DNA from 2 places in the Gracilibacillus marinus genome. Region 2 is predicted to be linked to the other one. Evidence: riboswitches for the same ligand, from Rfam matches in the RefSeq annotation. Region 2 holds a riboswitch; the other holds the start of a gene.

Region 1 (8,069 bases), on a different contig from region 2:
TTTTCTTTAAAACCGTAGATAATTTTTTCTTTGTTCTTTTATAAATATTATATACTGCAAATACTTCCATTAACACTAGAATGATGATGGAATAAGACCAATGCTCATTTTCAAATACAAATGTTAACACATAGCCCACTAATATTAATTGCACTGTCATACGCAATGTTGCAATAATAATTTCTTTTTCACGCGGAATTTTGCGCCATCTTACAATAATCAACAAGAGTACAATAAAAATATATGCCGATAGTAATTGAAGCAATGTGATATCTATCATTTCATTCATGAAGTCACCTTCTTGTCATTCAGTTCATGCATATATACGATACGATCAGCGTATTTTTTGGCAACGTCTTTAGAATGTGTAACAAGTACAGCTGTTTTCTTTTCTTCTTTTAAATAGTTAGTAAAATATTGCATGACTAGTTGTTCTGTATCTTCATCTAATGCAGATGTCGGTTCATCTAATAAATACACATTTGCATTCATTAATATCACTCTTCCAAATGCGATACGTTGTTTTTCACCACCTGAGAGTTGATTCGCATCTTCGTCCAATCCTTTATGTAACTGGAGCTTTTTTAATAATTCTTCAAGTACCATGTCCTCTACTATATCTTTTCCAGAAAAGGTTAGGCCTATTGTTAAATTACTCCTTATATCTCCTTCAAACATAATAGGTTCTTGTCCTAACATGACTACTTCTTTTCGTAATTCAATTGGAGAATAATCTAATAGATTTTTGTTGTAATACATTATTTCTCCATGATCAGGAGTGAGCATATTATTTAACATTTTTAAAATGGTGGATTTACCACTACCACTTTCTCCAAATAAGCAAGTAATTTTTCCTTCTTTTATTTCCAGTTGTTCAATTGATACAATATCTTTATACTGTAGATTGTGAATTGTAAACATATTAGTACTCCTTTCTCTATCTTAGTATATAATATTTTAAATAAAACATGTAAAGGATAATTAGACAAAAGAGTTCTTTCATTACAAAAATCCAAACAATTCGAATCTATTTATCGAATCGTTTGGATTATATATGTGCTAGAAGAAAAAATGATTTGGTTATCTGAAGTTTTTGTGTGTGCTATGCAACCGCTCCGGCTTGTCCGTTTCCCTTTCCGTGGGTTTTCCCCTAAGCTAACTTTTTTAGCAAAGGGCGCTAAAAAAGTGGATTTTAGGAGAAAAACATCCCACAGGAGTAGAAACGGACACTTACACTTTTTGATACTCTACACTTAAAGTAATCATAAAAATGTTGACTTTATTTCATATCGCCAATGATTTTGTCTTTTGATTATGTAGTATGATGAGCAATAGCTATAACAATCAAAAATATAAGCACTTGCAAACGCTACATAACTTCACTGAGCGTAGGCGCACACTCCCACTCCTATGAGATTCTTTTTCTTCTCAGATCCACTTTTCTTAGCGGTTTGCGCTTGAGAAAGTGAGCTGAAGGAAAAAGCCCATGGAAAGGGGAGTGGGCAAGCCAGAGCCGGATAACACACACTCATTACTAATTAGAGTAGTACCGTTTCATCTTTTTTTGCGAAACAATACATATTGCATCATTCGTGTTTTGTATGAAGAACAATAGTTATATTGAATTAGCGAAAATCTCTCTTATCTTCTAGTTTTCTTGATACAAATACGTATGCAATTGTACTAAAAAAAGTGATAAGTAAATAACAGAATGTTTTTTTCATTTTAGCTACCTCCTCATTAAAATGGACGGAATTTCCCTTTCTTTAAAACAAGACTTGGTCCACCTAGCATAAATAAGTATCGATCATCAATGACATTTTTCATCATTTTTGCTTGTAAACCGTATAATTTGTGGCCATCAAATATGGTTCCCATTGCTTCTGAACCACCTAATGATGCAACCGTTCCTTTATTATCAAATTTAAATTCTCTTAATGTTCCACCAAACACAAGCGTTCGTATATTATGTGCACATACATCTGCCTCTTGTATCGCAATTTGAGCAGTTGGAGGGTATGGTCTTCCAGTTTCTTTGTTCATTACCCATGCACAATCACCTAGTATAAAAACATTGTCATAATTAGGTGCACGAAGGGTAGAATCCACATTTACTTTTCCTTTTGTCAATTCAAAGCCTGATTCACCAACAATACGATTGGCTTGTACACCACCTGTCCAAACAATTGTTCCTGCTTTAATTTCTTCTTTTTCTTCCCCAACGATTACTGCATCTTTCTTCACTTCTTTTATCATTGTTTTCGTACGAATATCGATGCCACGATCTGTTAAGGAATGTACAGCATATGCGATTAATTCTTCATCAAATCCTGGCAACACAGTCTCTGCAGCCTCAATATTTATTATTTTCACTCGATTACGAGGAATATCATATTTCTTACACAATTGCGGTATTCTTTCTGCAAGTTCACCAACAAATTCAATTCCAGTAAATCCTGCACCACCTACTATAATTGTTAATAAATCATCGGATGGATTTTCTTCTGTTTTATAACGTGAAAATTGATATTCAATATGGTCACGAATCATTCGACTTTTGTCCACTGACTGAATAGAAAATGCATGTTCTTCCATCCCTTGAATACCAAATGTTGCTTTTTCAAATCCTAATCCAATTACTAAATAATCATATTCCAACATACTATTAGATAATTCGACTTGCTTATCATCTGGATGAATTTTTACAACCGAGTCATGAACAATATTGACCCTTCTAGGATTAATCACATCTGTAATCATGATCCTAGATCTATTCACATCAATCGTGCCCGCAGCGACTTCATGAAGCCATGTTGTTTGATAATGATAATTGTGTTTATTGACTAGTGTAATCTCTGCTTCTTCTGGTGCAAATTGTTGAGTTAATCGCTTCGTTGTCATCATACCTGCATATCCTGCACCTAATACAACAATACGTGGTGTTGTCATAAACTGTCATCCTTTCGTCACACTTATTTTCTACCTTAGATAGTTTTCGATGAAACTACATACAATATGTATCTCATTATAATTAGTATAGCAAAAAATAAGCGTTTTCGCGAAAGATAGCTTGTGGATGGTTAATTCGTGAAGTCACCTAGTTTCTGCGCACTGAAGCTTTACAAAACAAAAGCGGAAGTTTCCGTTAATAAACAGTCTCTTCCGCTTTTGTTTTGTGGATTAAGCATGGATTTCTTTCGTTGCGGGCTTTTTCTTTTCAATAAACTCTCTAATTTGCTCCACACTTATTCCTGCATTCTTTGCTTCTAGTAGTAAATACACCCATTCGTAATCGACTTGATTCATTTGCGACATCACTTATTCCCCCTAAAATACAAATTGTATTTCAGGCAGCTCAGCCATCCGTAAAAAATATACGGATCTGTAACTTTGCGTCCCTATCTCACAATAGGTTTGCCATTATCTGAAATGTACGTATATGCTTTCCTGCATATTTAATCGTCATTTAAGTTTAGTAAATACACCTACGTAACAATCGGATGACAATATAAAGCATTTGTTTCTTGAATACAATACTTTCAATTCAAGATGTTCTACTCATTTATATATATTCGACATCTATTGTTCATATCCTTTTTATTTTCAAAAAAATTTCAAGTTTATTCTTAGGTGTATTGTACTTAAGACTATTTTACCATTTGCAATTACTAAATGTAAATAAATATGAACATTATTTTACTTTTTGCATACACTATATTACATATTAAGAGAATTTTTCATTAGGAGTGATGATATGGGCCGATATTATCGTTATCGTTTACCACCATGGGCACGAGACTGTATTGTTGTATGTGAACGTTGCACAATGCCAATTGTTATTTTTCAAAGTTTTCGTACGATATTCATTCCTACAACATTTGATGTCATCTTATTAGGAATACTTATTGGTATCTTTATTGCATTTCAATTAGAATGGTTCTAATCCTCTTCTTGATTCACTTGTAATCTTGGAAACATATATGTTTGTAATTGATTTGCGAATAGTAATTGTCGAAATGCTTGCTCCAATCCTTTCGACATTTGTATTTCCAATCTCATTGATTGATGCACATAATTCTCTAGTAAATAAATGTAGGAGTCAATATTTAATAATTGTAGTTGTAATTCACATTTTTCTCTATCATCTAACTGAATATATTGTTGATATATTGTTAATCCTTCCACTATCTTTTTCATATCACAATCATGATAACGAAATGCATGCTTTAAATAAAAACAAATATCATGAATCGGAGTAGCTATTCTTGCATATTCCCAATTAAAAAAATATAAGTGATCATCCAACATTACATAATGTGAAGGATTAAGATTATTATGACACAGTACTATTTTTCGTTGACTTGTTTCCTGACTTAATCCCTTATATACATCATTCCATTTTTCAAATTGTTCTATGATCCATTCTATATCACGATAATGCATACACGCTTGCAATTCAAATGGTGACATAAAACGTTTCGCTTCGAAGAACTTAATGTATTCCAATAGTTCTTCTTTTTTTTGTTTTCGATCAAATGACTGGTAATTAAATGTATTCTCATTATTATCCACATATTGAGTCGTACTACCGTGCAATTTGCCAATCGCATGAAAAAAAGAAGCACTCTCATCAATAATATGTTCTGTCCGATTACTTTCAACCCAAGGATGAACAAATAAAACAGTTTGATTTAGGATATAATATGGTTCTTTGTCTTTCGTTAAGATGAGTGGAACAAATCCATATATTTGATGTGTACATATATAATTGTAGACAGCATGCCAGTGACCAATATGATCTATTGTTAGTTTACTTATTTTCAAACCATATATTGTGGTGTTCGTAGTTATTTTATATACGCGATCTGTAATCTTATCTATTTGGATTGGGTTTATATTATAGGCTTCCCAAACCTTTTCCCATTGCAAAGTGCATTACCTCCTTTTCTTACATATTAAAAAAAGAAAAATCCCAAATTACGGGATCTTAGTAAAGTCTTATATGCTTATTCATTCGTCGTGTATTGGTATATATATAATTTGACCTTGTGAAATATCTTCATCTTCTAGTGCATTTGTACGCATGATTTGTCTCGGGGTCACATTATATTTCTCTGCGATCACATCTAATTGATCAGTAGGTTGCACAATATACAATTTGACACGAGAATAAGACGTCTCTTCTTCTTCAGAAAAAATATTCAACAAATAAGAGGCTTCTTCTACTTCTGTCCTACCTTGGACATGAAGTCTTTCTTCTTTCTTTTCTTCCTGTTCTTCTACTTCTTCCATTATTTCCTCTATATTCTCTTCTAACTCCTTGTGCTCTGCCAGGTCTCGTTCTATATCTCTTTCTAAAACAACGACATTATCATTGGCTTGTTCTTCATTTTCTTTTAATTCATCATCCTCTACAATGATTTCAAATTGTTCAGTGTCTGATTCTTCTAGCTCTTCTATCACATCATTAAATCGAGTTAGCTCATTTTGTTGTTCTTGTTCTATAACTATATCTTCTTGTTTTAAGCCATGAATAGAAACCACTGCTTCTAAACATAATGCCTGTGGGGACAAAATTGTATAATCAAAATGATCCACATCAATGGAGATATTTTCTGTTACATCCACTCTTTCTAATGGAATCGTAATATCCATTAGAAATTTATGAAAGAATTCACACACTTCTTCGGATAAGCTCTCCACATGTTCCACTCTCGCACCATCCGGAAGATCGATTTCACTTGCCACATCATTTCTTACATACTCACCTTTTAACTCCATTACTCCCCGTATAGATACTGTATCACTCAGCTCTTGCACGGATAAGACAGGTTCTAGTCCAATCCCTAACATTTCTTTGAGTGGATGTGCTTCTTCAAATGTTATTGTTTCATTCAACGTAAATGTATAAGCTTCTTGCAACATAGTTCCCCCTTTCATTCTGTTCAAACGAACTAGCATTCCATAAAAATATATGTATGTGTATATATAAATATGCGCCCCCTTTATGAAATGAAGAACAATTAGGAATAAATAAAAAAATCGACCTGTACCTATAAAGTAGATACAAATCGATGATTAATTATTTCTTAGCTATTGTCTCAAATGCCTTATTTACTGCATCAATTGTTTTGTCAATATCCTCATCACTATGTGCAGTAGATAAGAATAATCCTTCGAATTGAGATGGTGGTAAGAAAACACCTTGTTCTGCCATCAAACGATAGTACTGTGCAAACATTTCTGTATCAGATGCTTGAGATGTTTCATAATTGTTTACAGGCTCATTCGTGAAAAATACACCAACCATGGAACCAGCACGATTAATATGTAATGGAATTTGATATAAATCAGCCGCATTGCGATAGCCTGCCACTAAACGATCCACTTTTTCATTGATTTTTTCGTATGCTTCTTTCGTCATTTGTTTCAATGTTTCTAAACCTGCAGTCATTGCAAGAGGATTTCCTGATAATGTACCAGCTTGATAGATATCCCCAACTGGTGCAATTCTTTCCATAATTTCGCGTTTTCCACCATATGCCCCTACCGGAAGTCCACCACCGATCACTTTACCTAAACAAGTTAAATCTGGAATCACACCGAAATGTCCTTGTGCACAATTGTAACCGACACGAAAACCAGTCATTACTTCATCAAAAATGAGTAGACTACCATATTCTGTCGTAATTGTTCTTAAAGATTGTAAGAAATCACTCTGCGGTGGTACAACTCCCATATTTCCTGATACAGGCTCTACAATAATTGCAGCAATATCCGAACCATATTGTTCAAACGCATACTTCACACTATCTATATCATTGTACGGTACAGTAATCGTATGTTTCGCAACACTTTCAGGCACTCCAGGGCTATCAGGTAATCCGAGTGTTGCGACACCTGAACCTGCTTTTATTAACAAAGAATCTCCATGTCCATGATAATTTCCTTCAAATTTTAAAATTTTATTACGTCCAGTATACCCTCTCGCAAGTCGTAATGCACTCATCGTCGCTTCTGTACCTGAATTCACCATGCGAACCATTTCAATTGAAGGAACGCGATCAATAACAAGTTGCGCTAACTCTGATTCAAGAAGTGTTGGTGCACCAAAACTTGTTCCTTTTTCAACTACTTCTTTTAATTTTGACACAACATGATCATTCGCATGTCCTAAAATAAGTGGACCCCAACTTAAAACATAATCAATATATTCATTTCCATCAATATCATATATTTTTGATCCCTTTCCGTGTTCCATAAAAATTGGGTTCATTCCAACAGACTTGAATGCACGAACAGGAGAATTCACTCCCCCTGGAAGAAGTTGTACAGACTCTTTATATGCATCGATTGATTTCTGATATGACACCACATTCATTCCTCCCGATCATTATTGTTGTAACCATCTTGCAACATCTTTAGCAAAATAAGTGATAATAATATCTGCACCTGCGCGTTTCATGCTAGTTAGTTTCTCTAATACTACTGCTTTTTCATCAATCCACCCATTTAAACTAGCTGCTTTGACCATGGAATATTCTCCACTTACATTATAAGCAACAACAGGGACAGGATGCTGATTCTTCACCTCACGAATGATGTCCATATAGGATAATGCTGGTTTTACAATTAAAAAGTCCGCACCTTCTTCGATATCAGATTTTGCTTCACGTAATGCTTCTAATCTATTTGCAGGATCCATTTGATAAGTCTTACGATCGCCAAATTGAGGTGTACTATCTGCTGCATCACGGAATGGTCCATAGAAGCTAGACGCATATTTAACAGCATAGGACATTACTGGAATACGAGTAAAACCAGCTTCATCTAATCCTTCGCGTATCTCTTTGACAAAGCCATCCATCATGTTAGATGGTGCAATAATATCCGCACCGGCCTGCGCTTGCGTGACTGCTGTCTTCACATGTAATGGTAATGATTGATCATTATCAACGTCATTATCTTTAATGACACCACAGTGACCATGTGACGTATACTCACATAAACAAGTATCTGCAATAACTAATAAATCATTTGTTTGACTTTTTATTTGTCGAATGGCTTGT
Region 2 (8,069 bases):
GAGACTCGTCTACCACAAGATGGTCGGATTCGTGTCATGATTGATGCCAAACCTGTTGATTTACGTATTTCGACATTACCCGCATCATTCGGGGAGAAAATCGTTATTCGTATATTAGATTTAACTAATATTTTTAAAACACTAAAAGAACTTGATTTCTCTGACGATACATTAAATAAGTATGCACAAGTCATCAAAAAGCCTTCTGGACTTATCTTACTAACAGGTCCTACAGGCTCCGGTAAATCGACCACATTATATGGTTCGATTAATGAGTTGAATACAGAAGACGTGAACATTATTACAATCGAAGACCCTGTCGAATATCAATTAGAAGGGATTAACCAAGTACAAGTAAATAGTACTGTTGGACTTACCTTTGCTGCAGGGTTACGCTCTATTTTGAGACAAGATCCTAACATCATTATGGTCGGAGAAATTCGAGATAGGGAAACAGCAGAAATCGCCATCCGTGCCTCCTTAACTGGTCACTTAGTATTTAGTACGCTACACACAAATAGCGCGATTGCTGCTATTCCAAGATTGTTTGACATGCAAGTCGAGCCATACTTAGTCGTTTCTGCATTATCTGCTATTATGGCACAACGTCTAGTAAAGAAAATATGTCCAGATTGTAAACAAGAACGCCCTGTCACCTCTTTAGAACAAGACATCTTATCACGACACGGGATTACTGTAGACCATCTTTATGAAGGTGTAGGCTGTAGTTCTTGCCGTCAAACCGGCTACAGAGGTCGAATCGCCATTCATGAGTTATTAATCGTTGATGATATGATTAAAAAAATGATGATGAATAATCAAGATATCTCTCTTATTCGCGATTATTTAAAAGAGAACAAGATGTGTTTCTTATTAGATGATGGCCTGCAAAAAGTAGCGAATGGTATCACAACAATTGAAGAAGTGTTGCGTGTTGCAACAGAAGAATAGGTAGGTTTGATTCAAATGATGCATATTGAACAATTACTCACACAAGCATTTGACCAAAAAGCGTCAGATATTCATTTAACAGTCGGTTCTGCTCCCATCTTCCGGATTGATGGGCAATTAAAGCCATTTGGTAGCACACTACTCATGCCAGAAGATACCGAAAGTATGGCAAAAGTAATTTTAAACGAGACAATGTGGACAAAGCTTCACAATGATAGAGAAGTAGATTTATCTTATAGTATCAAAGGTGTATCAAGATTTCGAATGAACATTTTTTTTCAAAGAAATTGTATTTCACTCGCTATAAGAACGATTCCGACATCGATTCCAACAATTGATCAACTGGACCTACCTGATGTTACGAAGACAATTGCCACATTACAACAAGGGTTAGTCTTAGTAACAGGCCCTACAGGTTCCGGTAAAAGTACAACACTTGCTGCGATGATTGACTATATGAACAAAACAATGAATCGTCACATTATTACGCTAGAAGATCCAATTGAATATTTACACCAACATAATCAATCTATTATAGATCAGAGAGAAGTAGGGTTCGACACAACTAATTTCCAAAATGGCTTAAGAGCATGTTTGCGACAAGACCCTGATGTGATATTAGTTGGAGAAATGCGTGACTTAGAAACCATCTCTACTGCAATCACAGCAGCAGAAACAGGACACCTTGTTTTGGGAACATTGCATACAACGAGTGCATCTACAACGATGAACCGTATTATCGATGTTTTCCCGTCACATCAAAAAGACCAAATTCGTGTGCAATTAGCAAGTGTATTAGAAGCAATTATCTCACAGCGACTGTTCCCACTTGCCAACCAACCAGGGAGAGTTGCTGCAACAGAAATATTACTGAATACACCTGCAGTCAAAAACTTAATTCGAAGTGAAAAAATGCACCAAATCCCTAACATTATGCAAACATCTCGAGAACAAGGTATGCACACAATGTCAATGGATATAAAGAATTTATTAAAAAAGGGCTATATCACAGATAAACACGCTGCTCCATATGTAATGGAGTCGCTCTAAATGAACGGTGGTGAACGAAATGAAGTATTTCACTTATCAAGCAAAAACAATGGAAGGTAAAGTGAAAAAAGGAAAAATCACTAGTGAGAATGAAGGAGATGCATTACGTCAGCTAAAAGCAACTGGATTAACTGTTTTTGCAATACGTGAGCTTAACCCATTCTTATACAAAGAAATATATATCGGTAATCCAATTAAAAACAAAGACTTTGTGATTTTTTTACGCCAATTCGCAACATTGATTGATGCTGGGATTACGCTTGTGGAATCTGTTGCTGTATTAGAAGAGCAGACAGAAAGTAAACCACTAAAAAAAGCACTGCAACAAATTAAAGCATCGTTAGAGGAAGGTGTTCCTTTGTCCGTTGCTTTAGAAGAATTCCCCAAACTTTTCCCTGAATTATTAGTAAGTATGGTTCACGCAGGAGAAGTAAGTGGTAATTTGGACGAAATTATTGATCGGATGGCAACATATTATGAGAAGCAATATATTTTGAAACAAAAAATCAAAACAGCCCTCACTTATCCGATTGTAATTGGAATTGTTGCTGTTGTGATTACTATTTTCTTACTAGCTGTTATTGTGCCAATATTTACAGATATGTTTCTCTCATTTGGACAAGACATCCCCGCATATACACAGATGGTGTTAAACATTAGTAGTTTTGTACAAACCTATTGGTGGGTACTTGTTCTTGCCGTTCTACTCCTAATTGTCATTTATAAAGTACTAGAAAGAAATGAAGAGACTGCTTACTACTTAGATGTCGCCAAATTAAAAATACCAATACTAGGTAAATTTATTCAGAAATCTCTATTAGCTAGAATGACACAAACATTAAGTTCACTTATTAATAGTTCTGTTCCCATTTTGCAAGCTGTTAGTATTACGGAACGTGTACTCTCAAACCGTGTTATCAAGCGAACATTGCATGAGAGTAAAGAAGCGTTAGAACGTGGGGAATCACTTGCTAAACCGATGAGTGAACACTGGGTATTCCCAAGACTTATCACACAGATGATTACAGTCGGAGAAAGAACAGGTGCTGTTGACGAAATGTTAAAGAAAGTGTCTCAATTTTATGAACAAGAATTAGAAGAAGCATCTGATAAATTAAAATCACTCATTGAACCAATCATGATAATATTCCTATCTTTTGTAGTTGGTGGGATTGTCTTATCTATCGTTATCCCTATGTTCAGCCTTTTTGAAAGTATATAATTTAAGAAAAATCAGTCAGTAAATATTTACTAGATTATGGTATAAAAATCACAAAAAATAATAGACACAATCGATTTTTATAGTATAATAGTAGTTAAGTAAATATGTGTATAGGAGCGATGAGAGTTTATCTGTATATGGGCACTTGGATAAACTAGAGCGAGTAGTGCAACCGACTGACAACATAGAATAACTTCTTTGCTGTGAGTCTTTTTTTATGAAAAAATAATAAAAAGGAGGAATAAAAATGACTCAAAAATTTAAGAAACTATTAAAGAACGAAAAAGGTTTTACACTAGTAGAATTACTAGCAGTTATCGTAATCTTAGGTATTATTTTGGCAATTGCGATCCCGGCGATTGGGAATATTATTGAAAATTCCAAAACAAGTGCTACTGAAGCAGAAAATGAGCTAATTCTTGATGCAGCTAGATTGGCGGATATTGATGAAGCTGTAGGTGATGATGATGAGATTACTGTTGGTGAATTAATAGATGGTGGGTATCTTACTGACAAAGAGTTAACATCAGAGGACAGTAGAAAAATAGTTAAAGATGAAAATGGTAACTTTACATTTGAATAAAAACTATTAAGTAGAATTTTAAGGATATATAGTTAATATTAACTACATCTACACTAGCAAGCCCATAACTAAATAAGAATAACAAGAATCCGAACAAACTAGATAAAGCGGAGGTAAAATACGTAGACTCCTGTGGGAACAGCACGAGCCGAAGATCCACTGTGTGAAGTGTTTTTCTTCACACAGTTAGCTGAGGCCGTGCCCACGGAAAGCGAAGTATTTTACCGAAGCGGTGTATATACTCAGACTATCATGTTCGGATTTTTTCTATCTAGTCACTAGCTTGCTTTAAACCATATATAGGAGATTAAAATGGAATTATATTATCAAATCATTTTCTTTATTTTCGGTAGTGTATTCGGTTCTTTTTTTAATGTTGTTGGGATTCGTGTGCCTGAAAGTAAGTTATTTGCATCGAATAGATCACAATGCCCCAAATGCGGAAAACAATTGCACTGGTACGAACTCGTTCCAATTGTTTCGTATGTCATACAACTAGGTCGTTGCAAAGGATGTCGCACGAAAATATCTCCCATTTACCCATCGATAGAACTATTTACAGCAATCCTATTTTCGCTTAGTTACACACACTTCGGATGGAGCATAGAACTAATTATTGCATTATTACTAGTGTCCCTTTCGTCGATTCTAATTGTGACAGACCTTCGTTATATGCTAATTCCAAATAAAATCCTACTATTCTTTTTGCCATTTTTTATTGTTTTACGAATCCTATCGCCACTTGATCCATGGTGGTCCTCCCTTATTGGTGCAATCATCGGCTTTGTGCTTATCTCACTGATTATTCTAGTAAGTAAAGGCGGAATGGGTGGAGGCGATTTGAAGTTATTCGTCTTAGTCGGTTTTATTGTAGGATATGAGCAGTTACTACTAGTATTTTTACTATCTACGTTACTTGGTACATTGTTCTCAGGCGTTTTATTACTAACGAAAAAGGTGAATAGAAAAAGCGCTATTCCATTCGGCCCATACATTTGTATCGCAACACTTATCACATATTTTTACGGTACGGATATCATTAACTGGTATATTACTTCATTTTTCTAAGGATGATTTCAATGAATTTTCTAAAAAAAGATCGCATTAATCTCGTTATCCATGAATCTACTATTAGGTATCTGATTCACTCTGGAACAACGATTGTTGACTATGGTGAGCTACCATTAGAACAAGGTATCATAGATGATGGTGTAATTGTTAAGCAAGATGCATTACAGAATCAGTTACTTACACTTGTTCAACAAAAAAAATGGAAAAACAAACATGTCGCGATATGTGTTCCAGATGCTTTTGTTACCATCCGTGAGGAAAAAATCCCTGCACAACTAAATCGTGAAGAAACAAAACAATATATTTTACTAGAAGCAAGAGATAACATTCGCTTACCTATCCAAAATCCATTAATTGATTTTGCAGATTTAGAAGAAGGGCCTGAGGATGGCTTTAGGAAAGTACTGTTATTTGCCTTTCCTAAAGACAAATTACAAAGCTATGTTGATGTATTTGAACATGTTCATTTAAAAGTAGCTATCGCTGATGTATCCTTCTTATCACATTATCGTGTATTCCATCAACTTCAATTAACAAAGGAACATCAACACCTTTTACTTATTCAATGGGGAATGCATCATTTAGTATTAACAGTATTCAATAAAGAGATACCAATATTTAACCGTCATATTCATATTGGCCATCAACGTCAAGCAATGGATTCAGATGCGTTATTACAAGAGTCGATTGAAGATCAATTATTAACCATCGACCGTTTTATTGATTTTTATCGCTACTCTATTATGAATGATACCGCACAAGTCACAGACGTACTTTTGGTCGGGGATCATCCAAAACGCCAAACATTGCAACAAATAATCCAAGAACGATTGAATATCCCGATACATCAATTATCCTTACCTAATGATTTAGCGTCCTATTATAGTGATGTATACGGCCTAACTCTTCGAAAAAAAATGTAATGAAGGGGACTACCTCATGATTGAGATTAATTTTACGGAGAAGAAAAAAACAGATGTCTCTATCTATCTCATTATTGCGATTGCACTCGTCGTTAGCCTTGGGATTGGTTTCTTCTTTTATGCCTACCAATCGATAATGGAATCAAAAAGTGAGACATTATTAGCAGAAAAAACAACAAATGATCGTACATTAGAAGATTTAAATCACTATCTTGTAACAGACCAACAAATAAAAACATTAGAAAAACAAATTGAGCAGTTACGAACCAATGTATTTCCTACTACTTTCATTTTACAGGATACAAAAGCAAGCTTGCCAAACGAAAATAGTACATTATTGTCTTTTAACTTTAAAAAGACGGAAGGCATTACAATGGAACTACAGCTAGAATCGTATCAACATATTGCGGAATTTAGCCGTGCACTGACAAATAAAGCATATATCGAACAATTGCAATTAGATGAAGTGATACGAAGTGGAGAGAACTATGTTGCAACCTTTTCATTTAAACTAGTAGAAGATTCTTTACCGGAAGAAGTTGATATGAAATGACGATTACATGGTCACATAAAAAAACATTTATCTTAGTTGTTAGTCTACTTCTTATTAGTGTTGTAGCTATTTCACTTTTTTATCAACAAATCTATCCTGAAAAGCAAAATCTCGATGAGTTGAAGCGTGAAGTCAAACAGCAACAAGCCATGATTGATGCCATTCACGCTCGAAAAGATGAGATCACTGAAGAAAGTGAAAAAGCGAGTATATTACAACACCAATTACCACTTGATAACGGAATTAGTGAATTACTTACACAATTACAAAAAGTAGAAGAAGTGACTGGAACGACGATTATTCAAGTACAAGAAGAAAAGCAAGATAGTGCAACAGAAACATCTGATGGCATTGAAGAGACAAAATATACGATGCAATTAGCTGCAGACGATTACACAATGATGCATGACTTCTTAACTAAACTATCGACAATGGAGAGAATTGTGGAAATAAGTAGTCTCACTTTCCAGCAACAAAATGATGAGGCTACACGTCCTGTCGAAATTGGCATTACAACATATCGTCAACCAAATATGAATATACATCTATTAAAAGAACCCACGGCAAATTAATTTTTTCGTGGGTTCTTACTCTTATATATAGAAGGATTACTTTATAATTCTGATACATGTACTTCTTGCAGCAATGACTCCACTTCTTCTTTTATACATAAAGTTTCTGAAAATGCTGTTGCACTACCACTTGCAATTGCATATGTGGCCGCATGCACACCATTATTTGTTTCATGCCATTTGTACAGAAATCCTGCAACAGCTGAATCCCCTGCACCTACAGAATGGACGACTTCTCCTTTTGGTGCGGTTAATTTATAGGACGCTTCCCCATTTACGTAAATAGCTCCATCCCCTGCCATCGAGATAAGCACATGTGCAATATGGTATTCTTCTTGCAAACGTTTAGCTAAACGAATAATATCCTTTTCGGTTTCAACCTTTTCCTGAAATAATTCAGCTAATTCATGATGATTTGGTTTCACAAAGAATGGTCCTGCTTTAATTGCCTCTGCTAATGCTAGTCCACTTGTATCTAGAAAAACTTTGACATTGTGTTCGTGTAACATTTTTACTAGTGTACGATACGTATCTGTTTGTAATGATTGTGGTAAACTACCTGCTAATACGACAATATCTCCATCTTGTAGTTTTTTTAGCATTTCTGTAAATTGCTCGTAGTGAGCATTTGTAATTGTAGGAGATTTCCCGTTTACTTCTGTTTCGATCTCGTTCGCTTTCCACTTCACATTAATTCGTGTATCTTCTTCTAATTCAATAAAGTGATGAGTAATTTTCTCCTCATTCAGAAAATCCGTCACGAACTTACCTGTAAATCCGCCCGCAAACCCTAATGCATCAGACGCGAGACCTAGGCGACGTAACACTCTTGATACATTAATTCCTTTACCGCCTGCTTCTTTATAATCGTATTTGCTTCTATTTACCTCACCTTGATGAAATTGATCTAATTGAACAACATAGTCCACCGCCGGATTGAATGTCACTGTATAAATCATTCTGTAACCACCTTTACTGTTGTTTTTTCGCGTAATTTATTTACTTGTTCCTCTGCTATTCCACTAGATGTAATGATTGCAGCTGCATCCAGTGATGCTACGTGTGCAAATGTCACTTCTCCTACTTTTGTATCATCGATTAACACATATGATGTTTGCGTTTGATTCATTGCTTGTTTTTTTAC

The links. Region 2 has a riboswitch for cyclic di-GMP ahead of ACFOZ1_RS00505 (prepilin-type N-terminal cleavage/methylation domain-containing protein). Riboswitches for the same ligand answer to the same signal wherever they lie in the genome.
Region 1: another riboswitch for cyclic di-GMP. It lies ahead of ACFOZ1_RS11075 (anti-repressor SinI family protein); the one in region 2 lies ahead of ACFOZ1_RS00505 (prepilin-type N-terminal cleavage/methylation domain-containing protein).

The regions. Positions count from the first base shown of each region.
Region 1 is NZ_JBHSDV010000003.1:165,223-173,291, reverse strand. It holds gene ACFOZ1_RS11090 (ABC transporter permease) at 1-289, opposite strand, end outside; gene ACFOZ1_RS11085 (ABC transporter ATP-binding protein) at 286-921, opposite strand; gene ACFOZ1_RS11080 (NAD(P)/FAD-dependent oxidoreductase) at 1,741-2,949, opposite strand; gene ACFOZ1_RS11075 (anti-repressor SinI family protein) at 3,181-3,315, opposite strand; cyclic di-GMP riboswitch class I at 3,347-3,429, opposite strand; gene ACFOZ1_RS11070 (hypothetical protein) at 3,755-3,943, shown strand; gene ACFOZ1_RS11065 (hypothetical protein) at 3,940-4,929, opposite strand; gene ACFOZ1_RS11060 (LysM peptidoglycan-binding domain-containing protein) at 5,011-5,922, opposite strand; gene hemL (glutamate-1-semialdehyde 2,1-aminomutase) at 6,083-7,375, opposite strand; gene hemB (porphobilinogen synthase) at 7,394-8,069, opposite strand, start outside.
Region 2 is NZ_JBHSDV010000001.1:85,322-93,390, reverse strand. It holds gene ACFOZ1_RS00520 (GspE/PulE family protein) at 1-951, shown strand, start outside; gene ACFOZ1_RS00515 (type IV pilus twitching motility protein PilT) at 967-2,001, shown strand; gene ACFOZ1_RS00510 (type II secretion system F family protein) at 2,021-3,223, shown strand; cyclic di-GMP riboswitch class II at 3,327-3,410, shown strand; gene ACFOZ1_RS00505 (prepilin-type N-terminal cleavage/methylation domain-containing protein) at 3,471-3,806, shown strand; gene ACFOZ1_RS00500 (prepilin peptidase) at 4,119-4,874, shown strand; gene pilM (type IV pilus biogenesis protein PilM) at 4,886-5,800, shown strand; gene ACFOZ1_RS00490 (PilN domain-containing protein) at 5,817-6,353, shown strand; gene pilO (type 4a pilus biogenesis protein PilO) at 6,350-6,925, shown strand; gene pfkB (1-phosphofructokinase) at 6,967-7,884, opposite strand; gene ACFOZ1_RS00475 (DeoR/GlpR family DNA-binding transcription regulator) at 7,881-8,069, opposite strand, start outside.